2 regions of the Caproiciproducens galactitolivorans genome follow, and region 1 is predicted to be linked to the other one. Evidence: riboswitches for the same ligand, from Rfam matches in the RefSeq annotation. Region 1 holds a riboswitch; the other holds the start of a gene.
What was found. Region 1 has a riboswitch for fluoride ahead of crcB (fluoride efflux transporter CrcB). Riboswitches for the same ligand answer to the same signal wherever they lie in the genome.

Region 1 (6,924 bases):
TATGGATAAAACAACTAAAAAGAAAAATCTCGCACTTGAATTTATTCTATTATTTGGATTAATCAGCGCCTTGGGGGATATTACTTATGAAGGAGCGCGTAGTATCTATGGCAGCTATTTAGGTGTATTGGGTGCCAATGCCGTGGCAGTTGGACTTATAACGGGTTTTGGAGAATTCCTGGGATATGCAATCCGGGCTGTTTCGGGATATTTTATTGATAAAACCGGTAATAGCTGGATTGTGACGACTATAGGCTATGCTATGCTTATTTCAGTTCCATTACTGGCTTTGGCTGAGCATTGGGAAATTGCAGCACTATTTATTATTCTTGAACGAATTGGCAAAGCGGTACGCAGCCCCGGCAAAGATACTATGATTTCACATGCAACAAAGCATATAGGATCTGGATTTGGTTTTGGTATTAGTGAGGCTCTTGACCAGATCGGCGCAATTATTGGGCCTCTTATTTTTACGGTATGTCTTTCATCTTTTGGCGGGTATAAGCAGGGGGTTCAAATTATGTGGGCTCCTGCAATTTTAACGATTGCCGTCGTATTATATACAAAGCATAAGTATCCGAATCCGTCGCAATTTGAAACAATCACCGTGTCCGGAGGGGCAGCAAATCAAAAACCGCAAGCTTCAAAAAGGAAGGTATCGGCTGATTATTGGTTATATTCTCTGTTCATTTTTTTTAGTGTTCTTGGCTTTGCCGGCTTTCCTATACTTTCCTATCACTTTTTATTTCAAAGAATATTAAACCAAGCGGCAATTCCAACATTATATGCAGTTGCTATGGCAATTGATGGATTGCTTGCTGTTTTTATCGGAAAGCTTTATGATCGTATGGGAATAAAAGTTCTCGTATCTATTTCGCTTTTAAGTATTGCTGTATCAGTTTTAGGCTTCTCTACTTCAACTGCTTTTGCTGTCATCAGCATTTTATTGTGGGGATGTGTAATGAGCATTCATGAAACTGTTATGAAAGCAGCAATATCTGATATTACCCCTGTTGCCGATAGAGGAAAAGCCTTTGGTTATTTTAACACAATATATGGAATGGCAATGTTAATTGGAAATTCAGCCATGGGTTTTATATATGAGCGGTCAGTTCTTTATGTAATTCTGTATGCCGTTATAATAGAAGTACTCTCTATTGCTGTATTCCTTGCTTTTATAAATAATCTTAAACGTGAACAGAGAAAACGTAGTTAGACTGGTTTCGAATCGCAACAGTTGCTTAACATATCTGATTTGCTTCTTTTTTCCATAAGTACTGTCTTTCTCCAAGTTCCAAACCGATCACGAGCTATTTTATTACGAAAACCGACTTCCCGAAATCCACACTTTTGAAACAACAAAATGCAAGAATAATTATTATGCATTATTGTCGCTTGTAACGTCCAAAATCCTTCTTTTTCTGATTCTTTTATGACTTTATCTAATAGCAATGTTCCAATTCCTTGATGCTTTGACTTGTTTTCCACGTAGACACTAACTTCAGCTACACCAGAATATGCAGTTTCATTTGAAACAGGCGACAACGCAATCCAACCGAGAATTCTCCCGTTTTGCTCATATATGTAACGGCATTTCTGTAGATATGTTTTGTTCCATATTTCATAAGTTGGACACATTGTTTGAAATGTCGCTAAATTCGTATCAATTCCCTGATGATATATTTTTTGGACTTTATTCCAGTCGCTTTCCTTGAACGGTCTAATAAAATCTTCCATTTTACCCACCCGCTATCAAACTAAAAAATTCCCCTTTGGAAATGCATGCGTAAAAAAGCTGATGACTTCACCAATTTAGTAGAAGCCATCAGCTGTTCTCAGCAACAATTTGGACATTTCCAAAGGGGAGCTTCATCCCTTGCATAGTATAGCACTTGGGAAAGCAATCTTCAATATTAAAAATAGCAATTCATTGTTTGTCAATTTTATCTAGTGTTGATCAGTAATACAATCCTTATATTTCAATTTGTCATTTAACAGTAATCCTTCCGGTAGTTATACTGGGCATCCAAAAAATGGTGAAAATCCCGAATAAGCGTGGATGATCTTTTGCTCAAATTGTAATAAATGCACAAAATCAAACCGAAAAATTAATAATTTTCTACCTTTTGGTTCGTTTTCGTATCTTTTATTAAATTTATAAAGCAATGAAAGTTGTATAATAATAATATAGCGATTTGGTGATGAAGCTCACCATAATGCAGTCAATGCTAACGGCTTCTACTTTGAGAAAAGGTAGAAGCTTATATTTTTGCCTTGAGGGTGGTATATTTCTTATGAAACTCAGTAGAATCTTAATAGTTGGCTTGGGAGGCTTCCTTGGCACCGCGCTCCGCTGCATCATTTCGACCGCTACAGCAAAATATTTTGGCGATTTTCCCATAGGAACTCTTATTGTAAATGTCCTTGGCGGCTTCACCATGGGCTTCATCATGGAAGCAAGCACCAGTATCTGGCCTATTTCTGCAAATGCCAGAATATTTTTAACTACAGGGATTATGGGCGGCCTTACCACTTTCTCCACTTTCAGCTATGAAACCGTCTCATTCTTTTCCGACGGCGAATACCTGATGGGTGGAATGAATGCAGGATTAAACCTTTTTTTCGCTTTATTCGCCTGCTGGTTTGGAAAAATAGTAGCCCAATAAAATCAAATGCTCTAAAAAACGAAGATATTTGAAGAAAACGAGAGTTTATTAAGGGAGTCTCTGATTTAATCTTACTATTGGGTTATTATTTCCAGTCAATACTTCCTGATTTCATATTGACAAAACTTGATTTGACGTATATATTAATAACATATCAAATAATTTTGATATGAGGTGATAGCTTGTCAACCGTATATGAAGAACAGGCAAAAGTGTTCAAGGCATTTTGCGACGAAAAACGCCTTAGGATACTTGAACTTCTGCGCGACGGGGAAAAATGCGCCTGCGTTTTGTCGGAACAGTTGGACTTGGGGCAATCGGGGCTTTCCTATCACATGAAGATTCTGGTTGAATCGGGTATTGTGGAGAGTCGGCAGGAAGGCAAATGGACGCATTACAAAATTAGTGAAAAGGGAAGCGCCTATACCGGTAATCTATTAAAAAAACTGACAACGCCCAACGCGGTTACAGAAGAAAAAATTTGTTGCAAATCTAAAAAGCCATCCTGACGATGGCTTTTTTAAGAACAGAATACATCAAATTTTTTTGATGTTATTGAAAGTGAGGTTTATCTCTCATGCAGATACTAAAATTAATTTGGGACTTTTTCCAATACCAGATCCTTGCTATGAAATGGCTGGATGGCCTAATCCGAAGTGGCCTGACCGCTATTGGACTTGATACATCGGCGCGGTTGGGTGGAAGCATTGAGTTTTTCTTATACGATGTGATTAAGATCACGATACTTCTGTGTTCGCTGATTTTTCTCATCAGTTATATCCAAAGTTACTTCCCACCGGAGCGCAGCAAACGGATTCTCGGTCGTTTCCACGGTGTCTGGGCAAACTGCATTTCGGCGCTCCTTGGCACGGTGACGCCGTTCTGTTCCTGTTCCTCTATACCACTATTCATTGGGTTTACATCCGCAGGGCTTCCTGTTGGTGTGACGTTTTCGTTCCTGATTTCTTCCCCAATGGTGGATCTCGGATCGTTGCTTCTGTTGATGAGCATTTTCGGTGCAAGAGTAGCAATTATTTATGTTATTGTTGGGCTGATCGTCGCAGTCGTCGGAGGCACGATTATTGAAAAACTGCATATGGAGCGGTATGTTGAGAGCTTTATCCTGTCAGCGGGTAGTGTGGACATCGAATCGCCAGACCTGACAAAAAAAGACCGACTGATTTATGCAAAAGAGCAAATGCTCTCCACCTTCAAAAAGGTGTTTCCCTATATTCTGGTCGGTGTAGGCATCGGCGCGGTCATTCACAACTGGATTCCGGCAGAATGGGTATCGCTCGTGCTGGGAAGCAAAAATCCCTTTGGCGTCGTTCTGGCAACCCTAATCGGGGTCCCGATGTATGCCGATATCTTCGGTACTATTCCGATTGCTGAGGCACTATTATATAAGGGGGCACAGCTTGGTACTATCCTTTCATTTATGATGGCTGTCACAACGCTGTCCCTTCCGTCCATGATCATGCTCCGCAAGGCGGTCAAACCGAAGCTGCTGGCACTGTTCATCGGCATCTGTACCATAGGCATTATCCTTGTAGGCTATTTTTTCAACGCGATTCAAGGATTTATCATATAGGAGAAAAGTGTTATGGCAAAGACATGGTATCCTATTATTGACTATCTGATATGCGCGGAGTGCGGCACCTGCGTTACAAGATCTTGATTTTGCAGACCTGTAACCGCTGCATCGGAACGGATACTGTGCTTGATGAAGTAATGGCGACGCTTACCCCGCGCTGCAGCTTGCCGGTTTTGATATCGAGTATAACAAGATCGCCGAGAGGTTTAGATTTCTTTCCTCTCCGACGATCCGTGTAAACGGTCAGGATATTTGCGGGTTCGTAAAAGAGAACCGTTGCGGATGCTGCAGCGAAATCAACGGAGCTGATGTTGACTGTCGGGTATTTGAATACAATGGGGAAAGTTATGAAGTGCCTCCCAATGAGATGCTTGCCGAGGCAATTCTGAAAACCATATTCGGAACAACAAGTGATTGTTACTGCGGCGACTATAAACTGCCGGACAATCTGAAAACTTTTTATGAGGGGAAAGCCAGTAAATCAGCATACTCCTGCGGGAGCAATTGCTGCTAACCAATAACAACAACTGATAAAGGAGCGTAATGAATATGTCACTATTCGGAAAGAAAAAGAAAGAAACGACTTCCTGCTGCGGAGGAAACTGCGATGCGAAAAGCATGGCCAAGGCTGAGAGCGCTAAAGTCGAAGGCGCAAGTGTAAAAGTGCTTGGAAGCGGCTGCGCAAAATGCAATCAGCTTGAAGCCGCTGCTAAAGCAGCGCTGGAACAACTCGGCATGGATACGACGATTGACCATGTGACCGATTTCTCACAAATCGCAGCCTATGGCGTCATGTCAACGCCTGCCCTTGTGATAGATGGAAAGATTGTTTCTTACGGTAAGGTTCTTAATACTGAGGATATCGTTAAGATACTGCAAAAGGTAAGATAAGCCGTTAAAATGAGGTTCCAGACGATTTCATTAAAATACAGAAACTGACTAAAACTCTTAAAAATAGTGAAGATTTTCCGGCTGGCAGTTTTATCTAGAACTGCCAGCCGAAATTATTTGACTGGATATCCATAAAGTTCAGAGCTCTGGGAAAACACAGAGGAAATTACGGTGGAATATAATAAAGCAAATCCGAATAAACCTTAAAGGAGAATCGCAATGAACCGCCGTGATGAAATGAATAAAATAATCCAAGATTTCAGTACAAGTGTAAACCTCTTGCAGGTTACGGCAGACGAAATAACCAAAAGCAATATTTTGGACCATATAAGATGTAAGATTTATGATCTCTATTTGATTAACAACTTGGGTGCAGAGCTGAAAATGCAAAGCAATGCCGTCAGGACGCTGCCTTTTCAGAACAACAGAATTTTTACTAAGGAAGAACTCTCAAGGTATAACGGAAAAAACGGCATGCCTGCCTATGTCGCTGTGAACGGTACTGTCTATGACGTGACGAACAATGCTGCATGGGGAGCTGCAACCCATTTTGGCCTTACAGCAGGGAATGATCTATCCACACAATTTGCGTCATGCCATGCTGGACATCCAATCTTACAAAATTTGCCTATTGTGGGGACGATGGTGGAATGAATGGTTATGAAAATTTAACAGAGTGTTTGATGAGGGAAGTGCGGGACCGGTTTTCCGTATCATGTAAACCGGATATCAATCTTGTCTGGCTGGAACTTACCGGATGCTCTGGCAATATTATTTCCCTGCTGGATGGCAGTCAGCCGAATTTTACCTTCCTAATCACCCACATGATTCGTTTTATCTACAACAACAGCCTGATGGCCGCTGAGGGAAACGCTGCCATGCAGAAACTGAAAAGCGTTGTGGCGACGCCATATATTCTGGCAGTAGAGGGTGCTGTCGCGACCGCAAATGATGGTTATTATAATATTATCGGCCAAATGGATGGAAAGCCGCTGACAGCCCTTGCTGCTTTGAAAATGCTTGGAGAGCGGGCTAAGTCGGTCATTGCGGTGGGAGCCTGTGCATCCCATGGGGGAATATCTTCAGCTTTTCCAAACCCGGCGCATTGCGTTGGAATACAAGACGTACTTACGCGAAAAGTGATTCAACTGCCCGGATGTCCCTGCCACCCTGACTGGTTTGTGGGAACCCTTGCATATTTGCTGCTGTATGGAGAACCGGAACTTGATCGAATGAACCGGCCGGTCATGTTTTACGCACATACCATTCACGACCGCTGCGAGCGCCGTTCTCTGTTTGACCGCGGCGTTTTTGCACAGAAACTCGGCGATGGAGGATGTATGTTCAAACTGGGCTGCCGGGGGCCTGTTACCCGAATCGACTGCCCGGTCCGTAAATGGAACGGGCGTACGAATTGGCCTGTTGGAGCCAGCACACCGTGTATTGGCTGTGCACAGTTTGGATTTCCCGATAAAATGGAACCATTCATTTCTTATGACACAACAAAATGAGGAAACATATGGAACATATTTTAATTAACCCCCTTACGCGAATTAGTGGATTTTTGCAGATAGAAGCGACCATTAATAACGGCGTTATCGAGGATGCGCGGAATAGTGGGTTCCTATTTCGTGGGTTTGAGAAGATTCTTCTAAACCGCAGCCCGTTTGACTCCGTATATTTTACTCAGCGCATTTGCGGAATCTGTTCCGCAGCTCATTCCATGGCATCTTCTCTCGCTCTGGAAGATGCACTTAGTATTATCCCTTCCGA
Region 2 (6,924 bases), on a different contig from region 1:
TGTGAAGAAAATTTCCGGCCATGTCGGGAACCTCCAGATCAACGGCGGGAAGGTCGGTTCCATCGATATAGAAAGCGGCACCGTTGAAGTTACGGACGGCACCGTCGGCGACATTAAAACGAGCGGAGCCACGGCCACGTCCGGCGGAGAATCAGTTCTTGTAAGCGGCGGCAAGACCGGAAATATCGATGTTACGGATGTAACCTTAGATTCGGACAGCAACGTAACCGTAAACGCGGGCACAACCGGAGCAATCGACGCGGGCGGTACGGTTACCGTCCGCGCGAATGAATCGGACACCCCTGTTGTAATGGGTAAAATTACCGCGCAGGAGATCTTTCTGTCCTCTAAGGAATCCAAAATCACCTGCGCCGGCCTGAAATCGGACGCGGACGGTTCCATCACCTTATCCGGCGACAGCATCGGCATAAACGCCATCGACCTCGATTTCCGCGAAACAAGTGTGTATCTCGGCGATGACAGCGATGCCTTCATCGGAAAAATCCCCGCTCCCGCCAACGCGAAAAACGGGACGATTTACACCCAGCATGAAGACACAAGCGCAACCGTCGGCGGTTCCGTTACGGTTGACACTATTTCCTTAGATACCGATACCACGCTTGCATTTGACGGCATGGTTACGGCAGATACAATCAGCGGCGACGGCACAATGAAGATTGCAGCCGGAAACCTTTATGTAACCGGCAGCGCCTCCGGTGTCACGCTGAAGCTGACCGACAAAACCTTTGCGGCCGGCACCACCGTCTTCAAGGCTGCTGCAAATGCGGTTGACGCGGACGATTTCAACACCTTCGGTTATACGCTTGCAAAAACAGCCGGCGCGGCAACCGATACGTTTAAAATTGCCTCCCTTTCTTTTGCAGGCCTTGCGATTAATAAAGACACTTCAAGCATTGCGAAGGGCTGTTCAGAGACATTCACCGCTGCCGCTTACCCGGCCGGGACCTCTCTCCCCGACGGGGGCAGGATTGTCTGGGACATCGACGGCAGCAACGACATATTTGAGCTCACCTCCTCCGGCGCTTCCGCAACCGTAAAGGTAACCGGTTTTGACCCGGTTTTCGCGTCGGAAAACAAGGCGACTCTGACCGCAACGCTCTATGACGCGGACGGCTACGAAATGGATGACTACGGTACGGCGCAATGCACGATTACCGCTCTTGCTGAACCGACCGCTGTTTCCGACACAAACGCCGACCTCTCGGTCGAAAAGGGCTCCAGCTACATTATGAAAGTGACCTCATCGTCCGTACCTTCCGTTGTAGCCGGCACAGGCGGCGTATTCACCGTAGCGCTGTATGCCAAAAACGGCAACGAATACTTCTACAAGCTTACCGCAGTCGGCCCCATTGGCGCCGCAACGGGCATATACCTGAATGGCAACAAGCTCTTTGTCGCTACGGTAAAAGGCTATTCCTTCACAAGCGACACCACCATGGATTTAGAAGTAAACGGATCCTATATGTTCAAGATTACCTCGGCGGCGGCTCCAACCGTTACCGTCGGTACTCCGTGCTTCAAGCTCGCTTTTGTTTCCAAATCCGGCAATGATTATTTCTACAGAATCACTTCCGCCGGTGCGTCGGGCTCCGCAGCCGGAATCTATGTGAACGGCACAAGAATTTTTGTTGCCACCGTAAAAGGCAACACTTTCACAAGTGATACGACAATGGATTTGACGGTGCATGGCGCCTATACCTTCAAGATTACCTCCGCCACAGCCCCATCCGTTACCGTTGGAACTCCGTGCTTCAAGCTCGCTTTTGTTTCCAAATCCGGCAATGATTATTACTACAAAATTACTTCCGCCGGCGCGGCGGACTCTGCAGCCGGAATTTATGTAAACGGCACAAGAATTTTTGTTGCCACAGTAGGATAAAAGTTTCCATGCTATATTCTTCATAATAATTCTATTTGCGAGGCATCGGTTTATCTTCCCCACGAACCGATGCCTCTCTTTTTATGTACCGTCCCGGGATCGCGCAGGATACCCGTATGTTTATGACAATCTCCTACGGTTCAGCTCGGCCGAAGCGCTGAAATTTCTGATGCGCCGCCGATTCGGCAGGATTGATTTTCGGTCCCCTGTGCGGTATAACATGAGTATAATTACAGATACTATTGCAAAATGGCTTTCTATAATGAAAAAGTGGCAACAGATAAATGTCACAAGCACTTATTAAAAAAAGAACGGGAGTGAATGGCACGATCGAAAAGTTAAAAAACGGAAATTCCATGTGGTTCATTTATGCGTTATTGTCCGCAGTATTTGCAGCGTCTACGTCCATACTGGCCAAGATCGGAATTGAGGACATAAACTCTAACTTAGCTACTGCAATACGCACCGCAGTCGTTTTAATCATGGCGTGGGGAATCGTTTTTATCACCGGAACACAGTTCCAAATTGCGAATATTACTCAAAAAAGCTGGATATTCCTTATTCTGTCCGGCATTGCAACCGGCCTTTCATGGCTATTCTATTATAAGGCACTTCAAATCGGCGAAGCCTCAAAAGTAATCCCAATCGATAAATTCAGCGTGGTCATTGCCATGGTTCTTGCTTTTGTGGCGCTGAAGGAAACGGTAACAGTGAAAAGCATCCTCGGCGGCATACTAATTACCCTTGGTACGTTTGTCATGATTTTGTGACATAAGGCTGCTATTGTTTTTTATGGTTTCGGTTATCCGCATAGGGGATAAGCCGGTCATATGAAAGAATATGATTCCCATCACCTCCACAATGGGAATTACATTTATGAAAGAAAGAAGGTCGTAAAATGGAGCAGGGAACCCTGATCCGGATGGCAACAGAAAAGGACGCAGAAGAACTTTTGGATATTTATTCCCCCTATGTTCGGAATACGTCCATTACTTTTGAGTATGACGTACCGTCCGTAGCTGAGTTTTCAAGGCGAACCAAAGACACTTTACAAATGTATCCCTACATTGTCGCTGTGGATGAGGGGCGCATTGTCGGCTATGCATATGCATCGGCATTTAAAAAGCGCGCGGCTTACAATTGGGCGGTTGAAACCAGCATATACATAAAACAGGATTGCCGAAGGAAAGGCTTGGGAAAAAAACTGTATCTTGCTCTGGAGGAGCTTCTGAAACGCCAGAACATTATTAACCTGAACGCCTGCATTGCCTATACACCGGTTGAGGATGCGCACCTTAACAATGCCAGTATGGCTTTCCACGAGCATTTAGGGTATGCAAAAGCGGCTCACTTTACAAAATGCGGCTATAAGTTCGGCACATGGTACGATATGATCTGGATGGAAAAGATGATCGGAGAGCATCCGGAAGTACCAAAAAAAGTCATTCCCATAACGGAAATCAGCTATGACTTTTAGTTTATAATCTGGAAATTGTACAATTTGTTTATTACATACTGGCTGATCCGAACACTCTTATTCTTGAAACTGAAAAATTTTCTTTTCGGGAATAAGAGTGTATTTTATTCTGGCTATGCGGGCGGCATCGCTGCAATAAGGGATTGTACAAAAAACACGAAATCGAGCAAGGAGAATCCGATTCTTTATGTTTTCTATGTATTTACAAACCAACGGATATCCTTTATCCTGTTATATAGTTCAATATGGTGATGAGGCTCACCAAAATGCATCTTTATGCTGATGGCTTCTACTTTACACTTAAAGTAGAAGCTTTTATTTTTTGTAAGGTGGTATAGGGAATGATTAAAGTATTAATTGTTGGTTTCGGCGGATTTTTGGGTACCATGTTAAGATACATAATTTCGTGCTCTACCTCAAAGTTTTTCGGCAACTTCCCCCTGGGGACTTTCCTTGTGAATGTACTTGGCGGGTTTATCATGGGCTTTATCATGGAATCCAGTACAAGCCTATTCCCTATGTCCCCAAACCTTCGGATATTCCTGACAACCGGATTTTTGGGAGGGCTTACAACATTTTCTACTTTCAGCTTTGAAACGGTTTCCTTTATCTCCGAAGGCGCATATTTAATGGGCGGGCTAAACGCCTGTCTGAATCTGTTTCTTGCCCTTTCCGCATGCTGGACGGGCAAATTCGTTGCGCAGCTATTGTAGGAAACCGCCTTCACCCTAGCATAAAAAAGCGCTCCGATTTTTTCGGAGCGCTTTTTTCAAGACATCTTTTTATAGCCGCGAATTTTATCGCGCAACATCTTTGCCAGTCTGCTGATATATGGTAAAATTATTCACATAACCGTTCTGCGGGGAAATCTTTTTTTAGGTTCCTAAGAACTGTTACGAAATATGAATGTTCACACCGTTTACCTCCACGCCTTCATCAGCACGGATTAAAATATACTTCACCCCATTGATGACCCGCGTGTCGACCAGGTCGCTGCATTCCGGGTTCACACGGATTGTCACATCGGGGGTACGCAGCTCAAATTGCTTGGTATCAATGATATTACGCGGACTGATTTCCATATCGGCGCCAAAAGCGTCGTCATATTTTTCTTCAAACGCTGTGACTCGGGTTTCCGGAACACCACAGGATTTCAAAACACCTTTCACCGTTTCCTTTGAAATCACCAACGGCTCTTTCTCTTTATTGGTTTTGTGTTCTTCAATCAGCCCGGACAATTCGCTGTGAACCGTTTGCACAACATCCAGATTGCAGTCATCTGCAATGGTTTCGCTCAAAATAGATTGGAATGTTTCTTTTTGTTCGGCGGCCGGCATTGGGATTTCGGTTTTGAATATGGCGTCCACGAATTCCGCGTGGTTCTCCGCAAGATTGTGGGAATAGTACAGGGCGTTATAAATGTTGGCGCTCCGGTCGTCAAAAGCCGGGAAAAGGAAGCCAAGCTCCGGCGCCGACACAATCCAGTCGGACGCAATATTCCGGAACGTGTTTTCACTGGCATAATAACCGAGCGCCGGCTTTGTCAGTTTCACAGGACAGATACTGCACAAAAAGTACGAAAACACTTCCGAGGAATCTTCCTGCTTTTCTCCGTCCTCTGCGTAGTAAGGAACATCATATTTGTCGCAGGCCAAAAGAATAAGGTATTTCCCCTCCAAGTTAAGCGCCTGAATCACGCGCCCATAGAATTCCCGAACGGCATCATCGTCCTCCAGCGAGGAATCTCGAAGTGCCATCAGCAACTTATGTTCCTCCCCTTCGAGGACCTGTCGAGTGGCAAACTCAATGTCGATCAGGTTTTTCCCAATTGTGCCAGACAGCGTCTTTTTTAGGATTGCCAGAAGCTCTTCGGCTTCTTCCTGCTGCATCAGCCCCAGCGACTGGCTGAATTGCGTAACAATTTCTCTCTGCTCGTTCACGTAGCAGCCGCGAATCCGGGTAATATTGCTCTTATCCGGACGAAAGCGGCGGCGAATTTCTGAAATTTCTTTTTCGTTCATAATATCCTTCATTCTGTATGTAATTTCATTTTGAATCCCGTATTCCCTATTATATTATGAAAAAAAATTTTTGTCATCCCGGCAAACGCCTTTTCGGCTGATCATTTTCTATTGCCGGCTTTGGAAACACCGGATGTTCCGGTCCGCAAAATTAGATTTACCAATATACTGATCATAAAAATCAAAACTGGTTTTGGAAAACCGGAAAGGAATGCTTGTGAAACACAATACGATCATTGACAGAAACGAAGCAAAAGCCTTTTACAAAACGGCCTTCTCTTTGATACTGCCCATGGCGCTTCAAAATTTAATCAACGTCGGGATTTCTTCCATCGACGTCCTTCTGCTCGGAAGGGTGAGCGAAACGGTGCTTTCCGCCGCCTCGCTTGCCAACCAAGTGCAATTCATCCTGACGTTAATTTTCTTCGGATTAACCTCCGGCGCCGCCGTTTTAACAGCCCAGTACTGGGGAAAGAAAGACACCGACAGCATCCTCAAAATCACGGCAATCAGTATGCGGTTCTCGTTGAGCGTTGCCGCCTTATTTACCCTAACCGTGCTGGTCTTCCCAGAGCAAATCATGAATATATTTACGAATGAGCGGCCGGTTATAGCGGAAGGGGTAAAATATCTTCGAATCATTTCCTTCTCATATATACTCATGTCGATCACGGTAATTTATCTGAATATCATGCGGAGCGTGGAGCGCGTCGTAATCTCCAGCGTGGTGTACCTGATTTCCCTGCTGTCGAACGTTACAATTGCTTCCCTGCTAATCTTCGGCTTGTTTGGCTGCCCAAAGCTTGGCATCCGGGGTTCCGCCATCGCAACACTTACTTCCAGAGGCATCGAGCTGCTGGTTGTCATAATCTATGCGGCAAAGTTCAACCATGTCCTGCGATTTAAGCCTTCGTCCCTGCTTTTGCGGGACAAATACCTGTTCCGGGACTTTCTGTACTATTCCGTCCCGGTTACAATAAACGAACTGATGTGGGGCTGCGGCGTGGCGATGAACGCCGTTGTGATCGGCCACCTTGGAAGCTCTGTTGTGTCGGCGAATTCCGTTGCGCAGATCACCCGGCAGCTTGCCCTGGTAATCGCCTTTGGGCTTGCAAACGCAACCGCAATCACCATCGGCAAGGCCATCGGGGAAAACCATCTGCAAAACGCCAAAATCTACGCCAGGCGTTTCATTAAGCTGAGCATTATCGCGGGCGGAGCCGGCGCGATCCTGATTCTGGCTGCAAGGCCGATGATCATATCCGCGTTAAATCTGGCGCCGACTACGCAAAATCATTTATCATTCATGCTGTTTGTGATGTCGTATTTTTCCTTTGCACAGGCAATCAACACAACGCTCATCGTCGGCGTTTTCCGGGGCGGCGGCGATACCCGGTTCGGGTTGGTCCTTGACACAACCACCATGTGGGGCGGCTCCATTCTAATGGGCGCCCTGGCGGCTTTCGTATTTAAATGGAGCGTTCCGGTCATCTATATGATCCTGATGAGCGATGAAATTATCAAAA

Region 2: linked by a shared signal. The riboswitch ahead of crcB (fluoride efflux transporter CrcB) and the one ahead of crcB (fluoride efflux transporter CrcB) in region 1 are both predicted to bind fluoride.

What each region holds. Positions count from the first base shown of each region.
Region 1 is NZ_JAJUFJ010000011.1:87,174-94,097, reverse strand. It holds gene P9B68_RS09105 (MFS transporter) at 2-1,216, shown strand; gene P9B68_RS09100 (GNAT family N-acetyltransferase) at 1,213-1,737, opposite strand; fluoride riboswitch at 1,810-1,886, opposite strand; fluoride riboswitch at 2,189-2,248, shown strand; gene crcB (fluoride efflux transporter CrcB) at 2,295-2,666, shown strand; gene P9B68_RS09090 (ArsR/SmtB family transcription factor) at 2,849-3,175, shown strand; gene P9B68_RS09085 (permease) at 3,244-4,257, shown strand; gene P9B68_RS09080 (DUF2703 domain-containing protein) at 4,418-4,774, shown strand; gene P9B68_RS09075 (thioredoxin family protein) at 4,810-5,151, shown strand; gene P9B68_RS09070 (cytochrome b5 domain-containing protein) at 5,371-5,805, shown strand; gene P9B68_RS09065 (hydrogenase small subunit) at 5,802-6,662, shown strand; gene P9B68_RS09060 (nickel-dependent hydrogenase large subunit) at 6,671-6,924, shown strand, end outside.
Region 2 is NZ_JAJUFJ010000002.1:9,312-16,235, forward strand. It holds gene P9B68_RS02430 (hypothetical protein) at 1-1,900, shown strand, start outside; gene P9B68_RS02435 (EamA family transporter) at 2,257-2,670, shown strand; gene P9B68_RS02440 (GNAT family N-acetyltransferase) at 2,799-3,377, shown strand; fluoride riboswitch at 3,616-3,676, shown strand; gene crcB (fluoride efflux transporter CrcB) at 3,719-4,090, shown strand; gene P9B68_RS02450 (DUF4317 domain-containing protein) at 4,271-5,398, opposite strand; gene P9B68_RS02455 (MATE family efflux transporter) at 5,610-6,924, shown strand, end outside.